3 regions of the Delftia sp. SD018 genome follow, and region 3 is predicted to be linked to each of the others. Evidence: predicted binding sites of a transcription regulator. Region 3 holds the regulator's gene; each other region holds the start of a gene.
The links. Region 3 encodes LexA, which represses DNA repair genes until DNA is damaged. Its sites were predicted from a motif close to ACTGTATNNNNATACAGT; they were not measured.
Positions count from the first base shown of each region.

Region 1: INR38_RS13785 (putative DNA modification/repair radical SAM protein) is a predicted target of LexA. The motif match lies at 3,796-3,813, and genes of this name have one in related genera.
Region 2: INR38_RS00390 (VRR-NUC domain-containing protein) is a predicted target of LexA. The motif match lies at 2,496-2,513, and genes of this name have one in related genera.

Region 1 covers NZ_JADDRN010000012.1:40,521-47,791, reverse strand. The annotation lists gene INR38_RS13800 (AAA family ATPase) at 1-56, opposite strand, end outside; gene INR38_RS13795 (DUF5691 domain-containing protein) at 127-1,893, opposite strand; gene INR38_RS13790 (SWIM zinc finger family protein) at 1,890-3,335, opposite strand; gene INR38_RS13785 (putative DNA modification/repair radical SAM protein) at 3,815-5,134, shown strand; gene INR38_RS13780 (TIGR03915 family putative DNA repair protein) at 5,150-5,989, shown strand; gene purL (phosphoribosylformylglycinamidine synthase) at 6,067-7,271, opposite strand, start outside.
Region 2 covers NZ_JADDRN010000001.1:73,540-80,810, reverse strand. The annotation lists gene INR38_RS00395 (helicase C-terminal domain-containing protein) at 1-787, opposite strand, end outside; gene INR38_RS00390 (VRR-NUC domain-containing protein) at 784-2,460, opposite strand; gene INR38_RS00385 (glucose 1-dehydrogenase) at 2,570-3,382, opposite strand; gene INR38_RS00380 (CocE/NonD family hydrolase) at 3,465-5,324, opposite strand; gene INR38_RS00375 (tripartite tricarboxylate transporter substrate binding protein) at 5,336-6,313, opposite strand; gene INR38_RS00370 (porin) at 6,350-7,271, opposite strand, start outside.
Region 3 covers NZ_JADDRN010000018.1:76,563-83,833, forward strand. The annotation lists gene INR38_RS18270 (DUF4124 domain-containing protein) at 284-814, opposite strand; gene INR38_RS18275 (hypothetical protein) at 922-1,125, opposite strand; fluoride riboswitch at 1,239-1,302, shown strand; gene crcB (fluoride efflux transporter CrcB) at 1,383-1,769, shown strand; gene INR38_RS18285 (ATP-binding protein) at 1,948-2,505, shown strand; gene INR38_RS18290 (FecR domain-containing protein) at 2,553-3,524, opposite strand; gene INR38_RS18295 (sigma-70 family RNA polymerase sigma factor) at 3,529-4,005, opposite strand; gene INR38_RS18300 (hypothetical protein) at 4,263-4,685, opposite strand; gene lexA (transcriptional repressor LexA) at 4,848-5,522, opposite strand; gene INR38_RS18310 (asparaginase) at 5,621-6,610, shown strand; gene adk (adenylate kinase) at 6,703-7,271, opposite strand, start outside.

The sequences.
Region 1 (7,271 bases), on a different contig from region 3:
GCTTCGAGTTCTTCGGCGAATTGCTGTTCGGCATGCTGGCGCAGGACTTGGCTCATGGTGTGCTTCCGGGAAGGGGTAAGGGTTGGATTCGGTTCGGTTCGGGGTATGCGGCAGGACGGGCGCGGCTCAGGCCGGGCCGCGCAGGGCGACAAAGGCCTGGTGCAGGCCCAGGCGCAGATCGACGATGCGCTCCAGATGGCCGCGCATGCGCTCCTCGTCCCAGGGCCGCACGCGGCTGCGTTCAAGGCGCGCCTGCTGCTGGGGCGTGAGGGGAATGCTTGCCGGTGCGGCAACTGCAGCGGCTGTGGCAGCGGTGGCCGTGACTGTTGCCGCAGCAGCAGGTTCGGTTTGCGGCTCGGGCTCAGGCTCGGGCTGCGCATCCAGCACCGAGGGCTTGCGCCACAGTTCGGCAAAGCGCTCCAGCGCGGTCACGTCCAGCATGCGCGCACAGGACAGCAGGGCTTGGTCGGCGCGGTAGCTGTGCCAGTTGCCCGTAATCTGCTTGCCGCCCACGGCCACGTGCAGTGCCTCTGTCAGCCGCGCAGACAGCGCGGGCGAGAGCAGTTCGGCACCGCCCAGCGACTGGGACATGCCTTCGATGGCATCGATGAGCTTGTGCCTGTCGCGCTCGAACTGGGCAATCCAGCGGGACTCGCGTTCCTCGCGGGACAGCCGGGCCATGAGGGCGGGCAGGAGGGCGTCGTGGCGCATGTCGCGGCCCATGGTCTGGGCGGCATCGATCCATTCCACGTCCAACTGGTACTGCAGGGCCTGCACCCAGCCCTGGCGCAGCGAGGACTTCCAGTCGCTGCGCCGGCTCCACTCCATCACTTCCAGGGGCGTCAGGCCCAGGGCGCGGGTCCAGAAGGACACGGGCGTGAGCTGCACCATCTGCTCCAGCAGCCAGGCCTTCTTGCCGCCACGGTGGTAGGCGTCGGGCTTGAGCGTGATGCCGTCGCGCTCCCATTCCTTGAGGCCTTCTTCGGGGGGCTCCACGATCCACTGGCCCTTGTCGTCCTGCTGCAGCATGGACTGCATCCAGCCCATGACGCGCTGGCTGTGCGCGCTGTCCGGCAGGCACGAGAGCATTTGCGCGGCGTTCTCGCGGATCTCCTTGCTGCGGTCGGACAGCAGTTTTTCGAGCAGCGGCTCATCGTCCATGCCCAGCCCCACGGCCAGGGCCTGGACCAGGGGCAGGCGCTCCTTGGCGCCCAGCTCCTTCAGGCTGCCTTCCAGCCGCGTGCGGGCCTTGGCGGCATCGGTTGCGCGCTCGCTGCGCAGCAGGGCCACGCGCTGCTCCACCGAGCCCTCCTGCCAGACCAGTTCGGGGTCGGCGGTTTCCTCCACGCCGCTGGCATAGCCCCATTGCGGGTTGAGCGCGCCCAGCCAGCGCCCGCGCTCGCCCAGCACGGGGGCCAGCCACTGGCGCAGTTCCACGGACTGGCGGCCCTGCTCCAGCGCAGACACCAGCAGGTCATGGGGCAGGCGCTGGCCGGCCTGGTCCAGGGTACGCAGCATGGAGGCCTGCAGCTCGAACGGGCCGTCCTTGAGCACGTCGCCCATCAGGGTGTGCAGGCGCGCATCGGCAGGCGCGGTGCGCGACTCCGCAGGCGCTGCGGCCGGCACGGCCAGCGGTGCCGTCAGACGCACCAGCGCGCCAGGCTGCCAGCCGGCCCGCTCGAACACGGCCGCCACGGCGCTGGCGCGCAGCAGTTGCTGGGCGGGCGAGTCACCGGCCACGTCAGTGCGGGGCTGCAGCGCGGCCTGCACGGCCTGCTGCGACCCGCTTGCGGACGGGTCCACGCCCGAAGCCAGCGCAGGCGGCACGGCCAGCCGGTCCGAGCCGACCATGGCCGATTGCTGCAGCGCAGCCCAAAGTTGTGCGTTGCTCATACCGGATCACCCTGGTTCTGCCAGATACATTGCTGGGCGGTTTCGCCCTCGCGGGCCTGCCAGGCACTCAGCAGCCGCCAGCGGCCCACGGCCGGGCCGGGTTCCCATTCGCCAAACAGCTGCATGGGCGCACCGCCGCTGAGCGCCAGCAGGCGCCAGGCCTCGGCATCGTCAATCGCCACGGGAACGGGCTGCACTGGCGCTGCCGTGCCAGGGGCGACCGGCGATGCATCCAGCGCCTGGGGCCAGGCCGCAAACCACTGGCCCTGGGCGGGCACCAGCCGCAGCCGGTCCTGGCACAGCGGCTGCGTGGCCTGCAGCGGGTTGGCGGCAATGCGCTGGCCCAGCAGTTGCAGGACGTCGCCCACGGCCGAGTTGGCCAGCGGGCTGGCGCCATCGGCAGGCAGCGCAGGCCCGTTGCCATTGGCCGCAATGGCGCGCAGCGGCGCATGGCCCGGGTAGAAATTCAGCGCGCAGCCGTAGCGATGGCCCGGCACCCAGGCCGATTCAAAGCCGCGCCCGCCCTGCGCATAGTCCAGCACCAGGGCCATGCGCCCCGTGCGCTGGCCCTGCAGCCAGACGCGCCGCTCCATGAGCCGGCCTTCGCGCTCGATCATGCGCAGGCCGGCCACCAGCCATTCGTCCTCGACCAGCTGGCCCCTGGCCTGCACCTCGGCCTTGTCCATGGGCCAGCCCAGCGCGGCCATCACGTCGGCCTTGACCTCGGGGCTGAGCGATTCGCGGCGGCGCACGGCGTCGATGATCAACTGCCAGTGGCCCAGCTGCACCAGCATGTCGCGCGGCCAGTCTCGGTGGCTGTCCACCAGATCCCGGCAATCCTTGATGCGCGCCGCCATGCCGGTGGCCTGCGCATCGACCATGCGCGCGGCCATGTTGTTCCAGCGCTGGCGCATCTGCGTGTCGCTGGCCTGGTTGGCCAGGCCCGCACGCACCATGTCCTGCATCCACAGCGACAACTCCTGTAGCCCGGCTTCGACCTTGTCCCAGCGCTTGTCCTCGCGCCTGGCCTGCTGTTTGGCCGCGACCTCGGGATCGGGTGGCGGCTCGGCCGCTGCGGCGGCAGCCTTGGCCTCTTTCTTCTCGGCCTTTTCCTGGCGGCTGTCCAGCCAGGTCTGCACCCAGGCGGGCGGATCAACGCCTTCGGGGACTTGCCCGCCGGCACGCATCAGCATCAGCGCAAGCCCGTGCTTGCAGGGGAATTTGCGGCTGGGGCAAGAGCATTTGAAGGAAGGCCCCGACAGGTCCACCTGGGTCTGGTAGGGCTTGCTGCCGCTGCCCTGGCATTCACCCCAGACCGCCACGTCATTGGCGCCCATGGCGGGCCATTTGGCGGGCGATTGCAGGCCCTTGGCGGCCTTGCTGGATGAGGCGTCCGGCGACAGCGCCAGCACTTCGCTCTCTGTTCCTAATACACGCGACACCGAAGCTCCCTCTCCAAGTGTTTGTCATCGCCGAGCGCATTGAATGAAACGGCACCGCCCGGCAAACCCGAAAGCCTATCAGCAATAGTTATCGGCAATTTGAAACAATTCACAACAACACCCAACCTCTCTCCCATGAATGGGAACCCCCCATGGCGTGCAGCCAGCTGCGCTATATCAGCGCGTGCATTGATGGCACCAAGCCATGCCAGTCTTCAGGCATTGCGAAAGACGCAGAAAACACGCATTCACCATTTCCTGCGATGCACATCGCCACCCATTGAAAGCAAGCACTCATTCCGCACCTGAAAACGGTTTCATTCCATTGCACTGGCAACCATTGCAATCCGCTGGCCATTGCGATAGAGCGACAGTGCGTTCGACCCGCAGCCAGGCAAGGCCGGACCAGACCCTGGCTGGGGGATGGGCTCTCAGAAAACCGGACGTGTCAGGCAAATATACTGTATATTTATACAGCCATGGAGCTGCAACGCAAACTTTTCATCCTCGCCGACGCCGCCAAGTACGACGCCAGCTGCGCCTCCAGCGGATCGCAGGGGCGCGACTCGCTGGACGGCAAGGGCATGGGCTCGGTCACCGGCATGGGCATCTGCCACAGCTATGCGCCCGACGGGCGCTGCATCTCGCTGCTCAAGATCCTGCTGACCAATGTCTGCATCTTCGACTGCCGCTACTGCATCAACCGCAAAAGCTCCAACGTGCAGCGCGCCCGCTTCACGGTGGCCGAGGTGGTGCAGCTGACGCTGGACTTCTACCGGCGCAACTGCATCGAGGGGCTGTTCCTGTCCAGCGGCATCATCCGTTCCAGCGACTACACCATGGAGCAACTGGTGGAAGTGGCGCGCCGCCTGCGCGAGGAGCATGACTTTCGCGGCTACATCCATCTGAAGACCATCCCGGATGCCGCGCCCGAATTGCTGGCCCAGGCAGGCCGCCATGCCGACCGCCTGAGCATCAATGTGGAACTGCCCACGGCCAGCGGCCTGGCGCAGTTCGCGCCTGAAAAGGATGGGCAGCGCATACGCCAGGCCATGCAGGGCGTGGACCGGCATGTGCAGGCCTGGCGCGCGGCCACGCGCGAGCAGCGCCAGGCGCAGTCCCTGCCCGGCGCGCCCGCGCAGCGCGCCGCCGTGCCCCGCTTTGCGCCGGGCGGGCAGAGCACGCAGATGATCGTGGGCGCCGACCGCGCAACCGATGCCGACATCCTCGAATCCAGCCACACGCTGTATGCGGGCTACGGCCTGCGCCGCGTGTACTACTCGGCCTTCAGCCCCATTCCCGATGCCTCGCGCGATCTGCCGCCGCAGGCGCCGCCCCTCATGCGCGAGCACCGGCTCTACCAGGCCGACTGGCTGATGCGCTTTTACGGCTACGGGGCGGGCGAGATCGCGGCGGCCAGCCGCCACGGCATGCTGGACCTGGAGATCGACCCCAAGCTGGCCTGGGCACTGGCCAACCGACAGCAGTTCCCCGTGGACCTCAACCGTGCGCCGCGCAGCCTGCTGCTGCGCGTGCCGGGCCTGGGCACGCAGACGGTGGACCGCCTGCTGGCGGCGCGCCGCGTGCGCAGGCTGCGGCTGGACGATCTGCTGCGGCTGCGCGCCCCCGTGCAAAAGGCCCTGCCCTTCGTGCTGATCGACGGCCACCGGCCCCTGCTGGGCGAGACCGACTCGGCCGCGCTGCGCACCCGGCTGATCGCGCAGTCGCAGGCCAGCCAGGCCCAGGCCCGGCACAGCGGCATGCGCGTGCAAAACGCGCTGCAGGCCAGCCTGTTCTAGCGCCTGGAGCTCGCCATGCAAGCACAGGCTCTCACCATCGAACTCGACAGCCCCGACGACTGGCCCGGCTTTCGCGCAGCCTGCCGGGCGCTGCTGGCCCATGGCGCCGACCCCGCCCTGGTGCGCTGGCGGTGGCCCGACACGCGGGGTGCGCAGCAACTCGGCGCGGGGGTGGACCTGTTTTCCAGCGCGCCGCAGCAGGCCATGCCCGCCTCGGCACTCGCCGGGCTGACCGGCCCCGGCGAGGCAGGGCTGTCCCTGTCGGACACCCAGATGTCCGCGCTGCGCCATGCCTGCATGCACCGCGCGGCAGGCCGCTTCGAGCTATGCCACCGCTGGCTGGCGCGCATGCAGGCCCGGCCCGAACTGCGGCTGGATGCGCTGGATGCGGACTGGCGCGCCATCGAGGCCCTGGCCCGCCCCGTCTCGCGCGAGATCCACAAGATGCACGCCTTTGTGCGCTTTCGGACCACGCAGCGACCGGACCAGCCCGATCTGCACATTGCCTGGTTCGAGCCCGAGCACCACATCGTGCGCGCGGCGGCGCCCTTCTTCTGCAAGCGCTTTGCCAACATGCACTGGGCCATCCTCACGCCGCAATGCAGCGCTCACTGGGACGGCCATGCGCTGCGCCTGGCGCCCGGCGCGCGCCGCAGCGATGCCCCGCCAGCCGACGCGGGCGAGGCCCTGTGGCTGACCTACTACGCCAGCACCTTCAACCCGGCGCGCCTGAAGGAGCAGGCCATGCTGCGCGAGATGCCGCGCCGCTACTGGCACAACCTGCCCGAGACGGTGCTGATCTCCACCCTGGTCCAGCAGGCCCGCGCGCGCACGGCGCAGATGCTGGCGCCGTAACGGCAGCCACCAAAAAGAAACAGAAAAAGAAAAGGCCCCGAAGGGCCTTTGTCTGCTTTGCAGCGTCGCTCAGTGCATCAACCCAGCCACTTGCGGGCGTTGCGCCACACGCGCATCCAGGGGCTGAATTCCGACTTGTCGCCGTTGGTCCAGCTCATCTGCACGTTGCGGAACACGCGCTCGGGGTGGGGCATCATGGCCGTGAAGCGGCCGTCGGCCGTGGTCACTGCCGTCAGGCCGCCGGCCGATCCGTTGGGATTGAACGGGTACTGCTCGGTGGCCTTGCCGTGGTTGTCCACATAGCGCATGGAGGCGATGGCCTTGTCCGCATTGCCGCGGAAGCGGAAGTTGGCAAAGCCTTCGCCGTGGGCCACGGCGATGGGCAGGCGGCTGCCGGCCATGCCCTGCAGGAACAGGCTGGGCGACTCCAGCACTTCCACCATGGACAGGCGCGCCTCGAAGCGGTTGCTCTGGTTCTGCGTGAAACGCGGCCAGTCCTGGGCACCGGGAATGATGTCGGCCAGCTCGGCAAACATCTGGCAGCCGTTGCACACGCCCAGGCCGAAGGTATCGCTGCGGCCGAAGAACTGCTGGAACTGCGCGGACAGGCTGTCGTTGAAGGTGATGGAGCGCGCCCAGCCGATGCCGGCGCCCAGCGTGTCGCCGTAGCTGAAGCCGCCACAGGCCACCACGCCAGCGAAGTCCTGCAGCTGCGCGCGGCCGCTTTGCAGGTCGGTCATGTGCACGTCCACCGCGTCGAAGCCGGCTTCGGTGAAGGCGTAGGCCATTTCCACATGGGAGTTCACGCCCTGCTCGCGCAGCACGGCCACGCGGGGGCGCGCGCCCAGGTTCAGGAAGGGTGCGGCCGGGTTCTCGGCCGGGTCGAACGTCAGGTGCAGGTGCATGCCCGGGTCGGCAGGCTCGCCGGCTGCGGCGTGCTCGCTGTCGGCGCAGGCCGGGTTGTCGCGCTGCTGGGCAATCTTCCAGCTGACGGCATCCCAGACCTGGTGCAGGTCGCTGAGCGAGGCGCCGAAGACGGACTTGGCATCGCGCCAGACCTGCAGCTCGCCCTTGCCCGCATCGACCTTGGACGAGACGGGGCGCGTCTTGCCGATGATGTGGCTGCAGGTGGACAGGCCATGCTCACGCAGGGTCTGCAGCACGGCGGCGCGGTCGGCCGTGCGGATCTGCAGCACGGCGCCCAGCTCTTCGTTGAACAGTGCGCGCAGCGTCATGTCGTCGCGGCGGCCGCTGATCTGGGAGGCCCAGTTCTTGCCTTCGC
Region 2 (7,271 bases), on a different contig from region 3:
CGGCGATCTGCCGGTTCACGCTGGCCAGCGCCTGCAGTGCCAGGCCATGGCCCGTGCCCTTGGCCGTGAGGAAGAACAGACGGTCCAGGCCCTGGTCCGGCATGGCCTTGAGCATGGGGAAGATGGTGCCCAGCGTCTTGCCGATGCCCGTGGGCGCCTGCGCCATCAGGCACTGGCCGCCCTGCTGCGCGCGCGCCACGCGGTAGACGGCCACGGCCAGCTCGCGCTGGCCCGCGCGAAAGCCCTGCATGGGAAAGCGCAGCGCGGCCAGCGCCGCCTCGCGCGCCGCGCGGTGGGCGGCCTCGCTGCGTGCCCAGTCCAGGAACAGCGCGCATTGCTGCTCGAAGAAGGCGCGCAGAGTGGCCGCGTCTTCCTCCTGCACCAGCACGGTTTCCTCCGAGTTGCCCACGTTGAAATACACCAGCGCCACGCGCAGCCGCTGCAGGCCGCGCGCCTGGCACAGCAGATGGGCGTAGATGCGCGCCTGGGCCCAGTGCAGGGCGCGGTGGTGGGCGCGCACGCCCTCGATCTGGCCCCGGTAGGTCTTGATTTCCTCCAGCTGGCCAGCCCCGGCGTCGAAGCCGTCGGCGCGGCCGCGCACGCGCAGGTCGCCGTATTCACCGGCCAGGCTGATCTCGGTCTCGTAGTCCTTGCCCCTGCGCGACTGCACCAGGCTGTGGCCGGCCATGCCCTCCAGCGCGCTGGGCGCGGGTGTGAAGCGCAGGTCCAGGTCGCCCGCGCGTGCCGTGAACTCGCACAGCGCGCGCACGGCCACGGTGTAGCTCACGCGGCCTCTCCCAGCGGCTGGCCGCGCCACTGCACATGGCACACGCGCACGGGAATGCCGTGCTCGGCACAGTACTGCAGCCAGCGGATCTGGTTGTCCTGCAGCTTGTCGCCGGGGGCCTTGGCCTCGACCAGTTCGTAGCGGCGCTCGGCCGGCCAGAAACGCACCAGATCGGGAAAGCCCGTGCGGTTGGCCTGCACGTCGCGCAGCAGCCGCGCAAAGAACAGCTTGAGGTGGGCGGCCGGAATGCAGTCCAGCGCCAGCGCCAGCAGCGGCGCGCTCAGCGTGCCCCAGAACACGAAGGGCGACTGCAGGCCCTGCTTGTCGGCATGGCGCTGCACGATGACCTCGCGCCAGCTGCCATCGTCCAGATGCGCCAGGCATTCCTCGAACAAGGCTGCGCGGCGCTGCACGAAGTCGGGCGCGGACAGGTCGGCCGGGCCGCTCTGGAACGGGTGGAAGAAGGCTCCCGGCAGCGGCGCGAAGATGGCCGGCCAGCACAGCAGGCCGAACAGCGAGTTGATGAGCGCGTTCTCCACATAAAACACCGGCGCGGCGTCGCTGTGCCAGTGGTCGCGCAGCACGTATTCGACGGAGCTGGGCCGGGCCGGCAGGTCCAGCTCCACGTCCATGCGCATCTGCGCCACCACGGGCGCCAGCGCCGCCGCACGCCCGCGCGCACCCTGCCCCAGGCTGCGGCGCAGGCGCGGCAGCATGCGCGCCACGCGCTGCAGTTCCTCGTCGCTCTCGGGCTGGGCCTGGGCGGCCTGGGCCAGCGCCATGGCATCGGCAAAGCGCTCCATGCGCTCGTACACGCGCATGCGCCGATGGCGGGCGCCGGGGTAGCGGCTTTGCGCATAGGCCTGCTCGGCACGCTCCCAGTCCTGCATGCGCTCGCAGGCCTGGCCTATGCGCAGCAGCACCTTGGCGCGGCGCTGCTCCAGCCAGGCATTGCCGCTGGCGCAGCCGACCACCTGCTGCAGCAGCGCATCGATCTCCACGCCCTCATCCAGCGCCGCGCGGCAGGCCTGCAGGGCCAGGTAGCCATCGACATCGGCGCGCGACTGGAAGGCCCGCGACGCCGCATCGAAGGCCACGGCCTCGTAGCGGAACACGCCCAGGTCGGCCAGCACGAATTCCGACCAGTCCTGGTAGAGATTGCCGAAGAACATCAGCCGAAAGCGCTCGCACAGCGCACCCACCATCACGCGCCAAGCGGCTTCGCCGGCTGCGACGCCCTGGGGCTGCCATTGCGCATAGGGCCTGGGCGCCTCATGCAGGGGCTGCAGGGCCTGCAAAAGCTCGGCCTTGCGCAGGCCTGAGTGAATGGGTGCGCCGGCGAACAGCTGCAGCAGCTCGGGCTTGGTGTGCAGCGCAAACAGCTCCTCCAGCGCCATGGGGTGGTCCGCGTCCAGCCAGCCCAGCTCCAGCAGGGGCGCGGCCGCGTCGGCAATGGCGGGAATCTCTTCGTACACCAGCTTGCCGGCCCGAAACCACGGCCCGCGCCGCATCAGCAAACGCACCATCAGCGCCTGCGAGGGCTGGGGCAGCTGCGTGAAACGGGTGAGGAATGCCTGCTCGGGCGCGTCCAGCAGATCGCCGTAACGCTGGCCAATCCAGTCCAGCGCGCGCTGGAAGTTGTGCAGGTAGTAGAAGCGGTGGGGAGGGAGCATGGGCCTGGCAGATCGGGCAGCCAGGCCGCTCGAAAACTGTATCTTTATACAGTCATCATATCAAACCCGGTAGTGCTCACTTCGCGCAACGGACTTGCCCCGGGCAGGCTCATCCGGCCAGGAAGCCGCCATCGGTCGCCAGGCAGTGCCCGACCACAAAGGCCGCCTCGTCCGACATCAGCCAGACGACGGCCGTGGCCACCTCCTGCGGATGGCCCATGCGCCGCAGCGGCAGGCCCGCCGCCACCGCATGCATGTCGGCAATGCCCGAGCCCAGCATCATGTCCGTGACCACGCGGCCAGGGGCAACGGCATTGATGCGGATGCCGCGCGGCGCGTACTCCATGGCGGCGGCGCGGGTCAGCGACAGGGCCGCAGCCTTGGAGGCGCCATACAGCGACAGGCCCGGATTGGGATTGCGTATGCCGCTGACGCTGGTGTTGTTCACGATGGTGCCGCCGCCCGTGGCCAGCATGGCCGCCAGTTCATGGCGCATGGCGTGGAAGACCGCACGCACATTCGTATCGAAGACCTGGGAGAAGACCGCGTCATCCTGCTCGGCCAGCGCGGCGCGCCGCTCCTGGAAGCCCGCATTGTTGAAGGCCGCGTCCAGCCGCCCGAAGCGCGCCACGGCCTGCTCCACCACCGCCGCCATGTCCTCCTGCCGCGTTGCATCGCAGGCCAGGAAAAGGCCGTCCGCCCCCTGCTGTCGGATTTCCTGCTCCAGCTGCAGGCCCAGCTCACGGCGGCGCCCCGTGACCACCACGGCGGCAGCGCCCTCCTCGGCCATGCGCAGGGCGGTGGCCCGGCCTATGCCGCTGGTGGCGCCCACCACCAGGCAGACACGCCCCCGCAGCCGCCCCGATGGTGCAAGGGCCGGCAGGGGGCCGGCCAGTTCCAACTGACGCTGCTGCATGTCCATGGCGATGTTCCTTCGCAATTTGGTTGCATGATACAACCAAATTGCGAAACATGCCAGACTGCCAAACGCGTGTGCTCTCCGCCTAGACCGCCACCACCGGCAGCACGATGCGCGAGGCATGGCAGCCACCCAGGTGCAGGCTGTTGACCGCCACCTGCCTGGGCCCCGCACTGCCCTCGGGCGCGCCGGTGTTGGGGTTCACGTCGAAGCGCGGGAAGTTGCTGCTGGAGATGTCCAGGCGGATGCGGTGGCCCTTGCGGAACAGGTTGGAGGTGGGCATGGGCTCGATGGTGATGGCCACCACCTCGCCGGGCGTCATCAGTTCGGGCTGCTCCCATGAGTTGCGGTAGCGGCAGCGCAGGATGCCGTCGGTGATGTTCATCGCATAGCCCTGCGGATGGTCGGCGCTGGGCGGGTACTGGTCGATGAGCTTGGCGGTGAAGTCCGTGTCGGGCGCGGACGAGGACACCTGCAGCTCGATGGTGATGGTGCCCGTGACCTCCAGGTCTTGCTGCAGCGGCTCGGTCTGGAACACCAGCACGTCGCCGCGCTCGGACAGCGGGCCGTAGGGCGGACGGGCGGCGAAGGTGTTCTCGTGCGTGGTCTGGTCGTAGGCGCCTGCGAACATCAGCGGCTCGCCCGAGGTGATGGAGCCGCCCAGGGTGGGCACCGGGCAGGCCGGGTCAAAGCGGTAGCTGCGCACGCCCGGCTGCGGCGCGGGCTCGCGGGCCAGCCTGCCGTCGGCGTGCAGGTGCCAGGCCGTGGGCTGCGTGCCGGGCACGGGCCAGTGGTCGGCGCTGCGCCAGGCCCCGCCGTGGTCCAGCCGGCCCTGGGCCGTGCGCGCGCCCGATCCGCCGCCCATGCGGAAGTAGCGCACGGCGGCTTGCTGGCGCGCGGGCATGGGCCGGCCCTTGAGCCAGTGGTCGAACCAGGCCAGGCGCATGGCCACGTAGTCGTCGGCCAGTGCGCCGTCGAGCACGGCATCGGGCCCGAAATCCACATCGCCCGCATGCGGGACGCTGCGCTCGCCATGGGTCCAGGGACCCAGCACCATGCGGACCCGGCCATCGCCGCGCGACAGGCCCAGGTAGTTGTCCGTGGTGGTCTGCGCATACGGGTCCCACCAGCCGCACATCAGCATCACGGCCAGGCCGTCGAAGGCGCCGTAGTGGCCGGCGGCGTACAGCTCGGGCTGGCGCCAGTAGTCGTCAAAGCTGCCGCGCTCCCACTGGCTGAACAGGTAGCCCTCGTACTCGGGCGCCCACTGCAGCGGCGAGTCGCCGCGCGACCAGGGCAGGCGCAGGCACCACTGGCCGATGTCGGCCTGCTCCAGCGCCTGGCGCGCTGCGGGCTCCAGGTGGTTGCTGCCGCTGCGCGCATTGCGCAGGGCCCAGACGGCCTGCTTCAGCTCGAAGGCACCGCCGTGGCGTATGCCGCCCCGGTAGGCATTCGCAAAGCCGCCGCATTCCAGGAACATGGCCTTGAGGCCCGGCGGCCTTTGCGTGGCCAGCGCGGTCTGCGTGTGCGCGGCGTACGACAGGCCGTAGGTGCCCACGCTGCCGTTGCACCAGGACTGCTCCATGATCCATTGCAGGGTGTCGACGCCATCGTGGGCCTCGCCCAGGTATTTGGTGAACTGGCCTTCGGAGCCGAAGCGGCCCCGGCAGTCCTGCACGACCACGGCATAGCCTTCGCGCGCAAAGCGGGCCGCCACCTCGCCCCGGCGCATGGGAAGGGGGTTGGCCGCGCTGCGCTCGCGGCGCGTTTCCTCGTTCTTGCCGTAGGGCGTGCGCTCCAGCAGCACGGGCAGCGGTCCGGGATGGTGGGGGCCGAGGTTCCCGGGCAGATACAGGTCGGTGGCCAGGCGCACGCCATCGCGCATGGGCACGGCGAGGCTGTGGCGGACCACGCCGCCCAGGTGGGTGATTGATGTGTTGCTCATGCTGCTGGCGCTCAGTCGAGCTTGAGGTTGCGTTCCTTGACCAGCTTGGCCCAGCGCGCCGTGTCTTCCTGCATGAAGCGCGCCAGCTCCTGGGGCGTGGTGGGCGCGGGCTCGGCGCCCTGCGCCTCCAGCAACCTGGCCACTTCACGGTCCTGCAGCGAGCGCACCAGCGCGGCATTGACCTTGGCCACCACCGCAGGCGGCGTGCCGGTGGGCGCGAACAGCGCATACCAGATGTCGTATTCGAAGTCCTTGACGCCCGCCTCGGCCATGGTGGGCACCTGAGGCAGCGCGCGCGAGCGCGTGGCACTGGCCACGGCCAGCGGCGTGAGCTTGCCGGCCTTGATCTGCAGCACCACGCTGGGCACGGCATTGATGCCCAGCTGCACATGGCCGCCCACCAGTTCGTTGACGGCGGGCGCGCCGCCCTTGTAGGGAATCTGCAGCATGCGCGTGCCCGTGGCAGCCTGGAACATTTCCATGGACAGATGGCCTGGCGTGCCGTTGTCGCTGGAGCTGTAGTTCAGCGCACCGGGGTTCTTGCGCGCCAGCGCCACCAGCTCCTGCACGGTGCTCACATTGAGACTGGGGTGCGTGGTGAGGATGGGCACGTTGATCAGCACTCGCCCCACGGGCACGAAGTCGCGCGAGGGGTTGTAGGACAGCTTGCTGGACAGCAGGGGCGCCGTCACCATGCCCGAGCCCGCGCCCAGCAGCAGGGTGTAGCCATCGGCCGGCGCGGAAGACACCAGCTGGAAGCCATGCACGCCGGGGCGGTTGTCGATGACCACGGGCTGGCGCCACAGCTCGGACATCTTGCGGGCGACCACGCGCATGGCGGCATCGGCCGCGGCACCGGCGGGGAATGGCACGACGATGCGCACGGGCTTTTCCGGGAATTCGGCCGCATGGCCGGGCAAGGGCGCCAGGCCCAGCGCAAGGCCCAGTGCCAGGAAAGCCATGGACAGGAAGCGTTGGAAGTGGGTCATGGGAATCTCCATTCTTGATGCGGGTGTGCAGGACGGTCAGAAGTCATGGCGCACGCCCGCGCCGATGGCGAGCACGGCCACGTTGGGGCGGCTGGAGTCCACGCCGTCGTGGTCCACGAAGGCCTGCAGTTCGGTGCGCTTGGACAGCGCATAGGTATAGGCCAGCTGCTGGCGCCTGCGCTTGCCGGTCAGCGAGGTCTGCACGTCGCGCTGCATCAGGTTGAGCACCACGGCGTGCGCGCCATGGCGCAGCCGCGTGCCAAGCATCCAGTAGTCCACGTCGGCGCGCGAGACGCCGGGCTTGTGGTTGAAGCGGTCGCGGCCCAGCAGCACATAGGGCTCGATGGCACCAAAGCTGTAGCGCAGTCCCATCTGCCATTTGCTGTCGAACTCGTTGGCCAGCAGGCCCCCGGCGCGCGTGTCCTTGGCGTAGCCCAGGCCGGCCGCCCACGGGCCTGCGGCGTAGCTCAGGCCCAGGTCCAGCGATCTGGCGTCGTCCTCCAGCCCTGGGGCCTTGGCATCGCCGCGCAGGTAGTAGCGCGCACGGAACACCGTGCCGCCCCACGACGGGCTTTGGTAGCCCAGCGAGTTGGAGGTGCGGTTGCGCGCATTGAGCATGGAGGTGCCGATGGCCGTGGCCCCGGCGTCATTGGCCGCGAACGAGGTGATGCCCGTGACCTGCGAGTACAGCGGCGAGCCCGTGGGATTGGCCGAGTCCAGCCGGCCCAGGGCCACCGTGCCCAGGCTGCCGCGCAGCGCCACGTAGCTGTTGCGAAAGGCCGGCGTGGTCAGCGAGCCCGTGTCCGCATCCAGCCCCATCTCCATGCCGAACAGCGCCTGCAGGCCGCCGCCCAGCTCCTCCTTGCCGCGAAAGCCCAGGCGCGAGGCGTTGTCGCGCTCCTCCATGGTGGAGCCGGCATTGCCGGTCTTGAGGTGGTTCACGGTCAGCCGGATCTGG
Region 3 (7,271 bases):
CTGTGGGACTGAACATCCTTATCCAACGAACGCAGGCAGGCAGGACAAGGTTGGCTCCGCGCAACCGTATCAGTGGCTTACACACTGGAACGTCTTGGCGACGACGATGTCGAGAAGGCTTGGTGGATGGTCGCCTGTTGGCGAAGTCGGTGAAGACCGGGTTGGCGGCGGTCTGAAGAGGCTGTGTGGCATTGGGAGAATGCCTGAACATGTTCCCCCGCTGGTGAGTGGCGCGAGAGGAGTCATGATTGCGCTCGATATCTGGCAGTTCCGTGCCTGGTTCTCATTGAGAAACTGGTTGCTGAATGGAGTGAGGTACTCGCGGTGTCCCAATCACCTTCGGCGGCTCCTGCATCAGGGGCGTATTTGAGCCGCATGCGGCATTGACACTCGTGATCGCGGCATTGGTCCGCATGCGTTTTTCGTCTTGGGAAATGGTGCGAATGCTGGAGACGAATTCCAGCTCCTTGCGCGCCTGCTTGCACTGAAGGGACGCGCCGAGCTGCTCGGGCGCAGGAGCAGTTGTCTGGCGGGCTTGCTGCTCGATGACACGCTGCTGGCTCTCGATCTGGCGCTGCTGCATTTCGTTCATCTGGCGCTGATACTTTTGTTCATTCGCCTGTGCTGCATCAGCCCGTTCACGGGAGATCTCATCGTCCGATTTTTTGCGCTGTATCAGAGCTCCAGTGTCAGTGCTGCTGCAAGGACTGTCTGAGAAAGTTGACTTTCCAGAAGCATCCTTGCATTGAAAGACCTGGGCTGCGGCAGGCAATGCGAAAAGTGCTGTAAAGATTGCTGTGGTCAAGAGTCGCATATGCATATCGATGAATTGATGGGCCTGATCGGAATCGAATTACAGACGAAGAATAGTCCTTTGGCCCGCATGCCTGACAACTTTCGTCTTGGTTCGAATGGCTCGTTTCACTCGGCGTCCCGCAGGGCAGCGCGGCGGGCTGCTTCAGCGGTCTCCTGAGCCTCCTTCTCGGCTTGCCTGAAACGTTCTTGTGCTGTGGTCGGTGTGCCGTCATGGCCGCCTGCGGCGCGCTCACCGATGTGAATGTTGGAAAGCCTTGCTGTGCCGTACAGCAAGGCCGCTGCAATGATCAGGAGCACGATGAATTTCATTGTTGCATTGTGCCGCTGGTCATTTGGAGGGTACGGCCAGCGTCTGCAACGCAATCTCACACCTCTGCCGCTTGCCAGGTCCAGAGTAAACTCGCCCCCGCAGCCAGCACTCGCTGCACGATGGGAATGGAGCTTCCCGAAACCGCCCTGCGAAGGGCTGATGGCTCCTGCCTTGGTGGGATGGGTCCTGCCGGTGGCGGGGCCATGTCTTGATCCTGCCCGGCACGCCCGTCCGGTTATTCGATGAAAGGACGGTCATGGGGTTCTACGGTTTCATTTTGGTGTTCGTTGGAGGCGGCCTGGGGTCTGCGCTCCGGCATGGCACGAACTTGCTCGCGCTGCGGCTGGTGGGCAGTGCGTATCCACTGGGTACATTGGCGATCAATGTGCTGGGTGCCTTCGTGATGGGGGTGGTGGTGGAGTGGTTTGCGCTCAAGACAACGCTGCCGCAGAGTGCGCGGCTGTTCATCACCACGGGCATTCTGGGTGGCTTCACCACGTTTTCGACGTACGCGCTGGAGGTCGGCATGTTGTATGAGCGTGGCGACTGGCTGGCCTCCGTGCTGTATGCGCTGGGCTCGCTGGTGCTTGGCGTGGCTGCGCTGTTTGCGGGGTTGGGGCTGGTGCGCATGGTGGCCCATTGAGACACCGCGATTGCGCTATGCTGTGCGCCATGGCCCGCCTGAACGCAACGCAGATTATTCGCACCATCCATTGGATGGTGGGTTAGCCAGCGGCCTTCAGCGCCATGCAACCCGCCCAGAGGAGGCGGGTTTTTTCATTCCGTCTCCGGGGTTTTCTCAAGCCTTTCAGGAGATGGATATGCAGGTTTCCGAACAGTCCCGGCCCCGTTGTGCAGAATATGCCGATGCCCCTGCCGCCAACGCGCGGCTTGCCACGCTGCACATGGTCTGCGGCAAGATCGGCTCGGGCAAGTCAACGCTGGCGCGGCAATTGGCGGCCGGGCCCGGAACGGTGTTGGTCAGCGAGGATTCCTGGCTGGCCGGCCTGTACCCCGGCGAGATGCAGTCGGTGGCCGATTACGTGCGTTGCAGCACGCGGCTCAAGGGGTTGATGGGGGCGCATGTACAGGCGTTGCTGGACGCTGGCGTGTCGGTGGTGCTGGATTTTCCGGCCAATACCCTGGAGGGGAGGGGGTGGGCGCGCAGCGTGTTCGAGAAAGTGGGCGCCTCGCACCGCCTGCATTTTCTGGATGTGCCTGACGAGGTCTGCAAGCAGCGCTTGCGTGCGCGCAATGCGGCAGGCGAGCATCCGTTTCAGGCCAGCGATGAGCAATTCGACCTGATCACGAGCTACTTTGTCGCGCCCTCCGACGAGGAGGGCTTCGACGTGGTGCATCACCCGTATGCGCCGCTCTGAAGTGCCGGCCTGGACGAGAGACTTCGCCACGGCCCCATCCCATCATCTCAGCTTGATCGCGCTTGCACCTCCACCCAATAGCGGGTGCGGGTTCGCAGTTGCAGAGGAAAGCGGCTGACGAGCGCGGCCAGGGCGCGATCCGTGTCATCCACGGGAAAGGCGCCCGAGACAAGCATCCCGGCGACCTCGGCCGAGCAGCCCAGGTAGCCGGGCCGGTAGCGGGCAAGGGCGTCAATCAGCTGGCCCAACGGCATGTCCAGCGCGACCAGGCCGCCTTCATGCCAGCTGGCTGCAAAGGGGTCTGCGGACGTGGGCGGCTGGGTGGCGCTGGACGAGAAGGCGGCCTGCTGTCCGGCCTGCAATTGCGCGGAGGGCGCATCGCTGTCCAGAGGCTGCAGGCGCACGGCCTTTTCCTGCACGGTGACGTGGCACAGGCCATCGTCCGCGAGATGGACCGTGAAGCGCGTGCCCAGGGCCAGTACGTGGCCTTGCGGGGTCTGCACGCTGAAGGGGCGGCCCAGCGCGTCGGGCTCGGTGGCGACGAGGATGCGGCCACGGTGCAGGCGCAGCAGGCGCTGGCGGTCGTCAAAAACGGTGTCCAAGGCGGTGGCCGTATCCAGGGCCACCAGGGAGCCGTCGGGCAGCGTCAGATCCCGGCGCTCGCCCGTGGCTGTGCGCTGCCCGGCCTGCCAGCTTTCCAGTGGTGCGCCTTTCCAGGCCATCCAGGCCGTGGCGCCGCTGCCCAGGCCCAGAGCCACGCCGCGCACCACGGAGCGGCGGGTGGGCGAGGCGCGGCGGCCCAGCGCCTGGCGCGCCAGGGGGGCGGGCAGATGCGACAGCTGCGCGGTGACGGATTGCACGCGCAGCCAGGCGCGCTGGTGGGCGGGATCAGCCTCATGCCATTTCTGCCAGTCCTGTTGCAGGCCTGCTGTGGCAGAGGCGCCGCGCAGTTTCACGTGCCAGGCGGCGGCCTCATGCAAGGCGCGGCGGTCGTTGCCTTCCAGATGTCTCTCGCCCATGTGGCTATGCCAGGACCAGGCAGCAATGCTCCATCGCCCGGGTCAGGTAGTTGCTGACGGTGCGCAGCGATACACCCAGGCGCTCGGCGATCTCTGGGTAGCTCAGTTCCTCGAACTGGGCCAGCACGAAGGCTTCGCGAACCTTGGGGGGAAGGCCCTGGAGCATGCGGTCCACATCCAGCAGGGTTTGCTGGACGATGGCCTGCTCTTCGGGCGAAGGCGCCAGCGATTGCGGCAACTGGGCCAGATAGTCCAGATAGGACTGCTCCAGCGTGCGGCGGCGAAACAGGTCGGCGACCAGGCCCCGGGCGATGGTGGCCAGGTAGCGCCTGGGTTCGCGGATGTCCTGCTGCGGCAGGGGAGAGCGCAGCAGGCGCACAAAGGTGTCCTGGGCCAGGTCGGCGGCATCGTCACGGTTGCCCAGGCGTTTGCGCAGCAGGCTTTCCAGCCAGGGATGGTGGTTCTGGTAGAGGCTGTGCACGGAGAAGGCTGGGGCGGAGGAGGCGGGCGCAGTGGCAATCGCTGCTGCAAAAGATAATAAGAATGCTTATCAATTATCTTTCAGGCCGGCGCCCCTCCCGCAAAGAGGGCGTCCACTTGTTGCATGTGCGCTACAGGGCAGTGGTGGCCGCCAGCCTGCACCAGCTTTGCGCAGGCCGATTCCTCGTGCGGCACGCGGCGGTCCGCGCCGCCCAGGTTTGTGTTGTGCAAGGTGTATCGCACACCTTGCATCGGGCCTCAGTTGGCTGCCGGTCCGCCATGCGCTTCCATGCGCTCCAGCGCAGCGCAGACATCGGCCATTCGCCCGGAGATGAACAGGCATTCCGGCTGCTCCTGCGGCGACCGCTGGATGATGCGCAGGCCTGAAGGCTGCTCAGGCGCGGATTGCAGGGTGGGCTGCGTCGGCAGCAAGGGCAGGATCAGCTGGGCATCTCCATGGTCTGCAGCGCGTGCGGCCTTGCCGCGGCGCTGCTGGCTGCGCCGGCGTGCCTTGCTGAAAGAGATCACGTTGGCGGGCTCGGGTGCTGCAGCAGGTAATGGCTGGCACGCAGGGGCTTGTGCAAGAGGCATGGCCGACTCCATGGCGGTCGCAGTCAGGCGGATGCCATGTGCCAGGCGCAGGAAGGAAAAAGAAGACAGTGTTGGCAGAGCGAATCCCATGTGACGACTCCTGTTGGCGTGTTTCAAAGAGGCATGGACACAGGCAGGATTGCGGTTTGCGGGCAAAGCTCCGCCCAGGGCGAAGCTCCAAGGCTTCGCGCCTACCACCTGGGCGATGCGTGAAATGGGGTGAGGCGGCCTGAGAAGCGCCGCCAGTCCGGCTTACATGGACATGCTGTTGCGGATCAGCCCCACGGCCAGGCCTTCAATGGCAAAGGCCTCTTCGGGGGCGACGCGAATCACCGGGTAATCTGGGTTTTCCGGCAGAAGTTCCACGCCCTGCGTGGTGCGGCGCAGGCGCTTGACGGTGACTTCGTCACCCAGGCGTGCCACGACGATCTGGCCGTTGCGGGCTTCGTGTGCGGACTGCACGGCCAGCAGGTCACCGTCCATGATGCCCGCGTCGCGCATGGACATACCGCGCACGCGCAGCAGATAGTCGGGGCGCGTCTGGAACAGGCTGGGCTCGACGGAATAGGTTTGGTCGATATGTTCCTGGGCGAGAATGGGCGAGCCCGCCGCAACGCGGCCCACCAGGGGCAGCATCAGCGGTGCCAGGGCCGACAGCGGCAGTCCGAAGCTGGTGCCGCGCGCGGCATTGATGTTGCGCACGGTGTCGGTACGCAGGCGAATGCCGCGCGAGGTGCCGCTGACCAGTTCGATCACACCTTTGCGGGCCAGGGCCTGCAGGTGTTCCTCGGCAGCGTTGGCGGACTTGAAGCCCAGCGTGTTGGCGATTTCCGCGCGGGTGGGAGGCGCGCCCGTGCGGGAGATGGCGGCCTGGATCAGGTCCAGGATCTGTTGCTGGCGGGCGGTGAGCTTGGGATGGTCGAGCATGGCGTGCGTCCGGTCCTTGAGGGCAGATGGCAGGCTGGGAGGCCATCTGATGATTTATACAGTATCTGTATTTTTAACCAGTTTTCCAAGAGGTGCAAGTGGGGCAGTCAAAGTTGGTGATTCTGGGCACGGGCGGGACCATCGCCGGCCGGGCGGATTCGCAGTCGCAGGGCGTGGGGTACAAGGCCGGGCAGATCACGGTGCAATCGCTGCTGGAGGCCGTGCCGGACCTGGAGCAGCAGGCGCTGGGACCCGTGCAGACGCAGCAGATCGCGCAGGTGGACAGCAAGGATATGGACTGGCCCGTGTGGCGCGCGTTGCTGCGCGCCTGCACGCAGGCACTGGAGGATGCGGACACACGCGCCGTGGTGATCACGCATGGAACGGACACGCTGGAAGAGACGGCCTGGCTGCTGCACAGCCTGCTGCCGGCCACCAAGCCCATCGTGCTGACCTGCGCCATGCGCCCGGCCACGGCCCTGTTGGCAGACGGACCGCAGAATCTGCGCGATGCCGTGACCGTGGCTGCCAGCGGCGGGCGCAGCGGCGTATGGGTGGTGGCGGGCGGCGAGGTGCATGCGGCAGCCCAGGTGCAGAAGGTCCATCCCTACCGGCTGCAGGCAATGCGCTCCGTGGAGGGCGGGCCGCAGGCGTTGGTGGAGGAAGGGCGTGTGCGCTGGCTGGTGCCCGATGCGCCGTCCTCCCCCGCCGCGCCGTCCGCGCGGGCCATGGTGCCTGCGGCCATGTCATCTGATCTGCTGGCGCTGGATGAGCTGCCCTGGGTCGAGGTGGTGTTCAGCGGCGCCTTGGCGCGTGCCAGCGGCGTGGATGCGCTGGTGGCGGCAGGCGTGCGTGGCATCGTCGTGGCTGGCACGGGCAATGCGACGGTTCACGAAGGCATGGAAGCGGCCTTGCAGCGTGCCCGCGACAAGGGCGTCTGGATCTGGCGGGGCACGCGCTGTGCCGAAGGCCTGCCCGTGGCCTCCGGCCTTGGGACCAACCCGGCAGAGGCCGATCTGGCGCAGCTGCCCGTGGCAAAGGCCCGGATTGCGATGATGCTGGCGCTGGCAGCGCAGCCGCGCGATTGAGCCGGGCAGCGACGCCGGCATTTCTTCAATTGCTGGCGGTCAACAAAAAAGCACCCGGCGGGTGCTTTTTTCGTTGCGGCACATGGCCTGCATCACTCAGCCAGTGCAGCCAGTGCGCGTTGGGTGATGTCCTCGACCGAGCCCAGGCCGCTGATGGCGCGGTACTTGGGCGCCGCTGCAGCTTCCTTTTCGGCCCATGCGCGGTAGTAGTCCACCAGGGGGCGGGTCTGGCTGCTGTAGACGTCCAGGCGCTTCTTGACGGTTTCTTCCTTGTCGTCTTCGCGCTGCACCAGCGGCTCGCCGGTCACGTCGTCCTGGCCTTCGACCTTGGGCGGATTGAACTTGACGTGGTAGGTGCGGCCCGAGGCGGGGTGGGAACGGCGGCCGCTCATGCGCTCGATGATGGCGTCGAAGGGCACGTCGATCTCCAGCACGTAGTCCAGCTTCACGCCAGCGGCCTTCATGGCGTCTGCCTGGGGAATGGTGCGGGGAAATCCATCAAACAGGAAGCCGTTGGCGCAATCGGCCTGGGCGATGCGTTCCTTGACCAGATTGATGATCAGGTCGTCGCTGACCAGTTGGCCGGCGTCCATCACGGCCTTGGCCTGCTGGCCCAGGGGCGTTCCGGCCTTGACGGCGGCACGCAGCATGTCACCGGTGG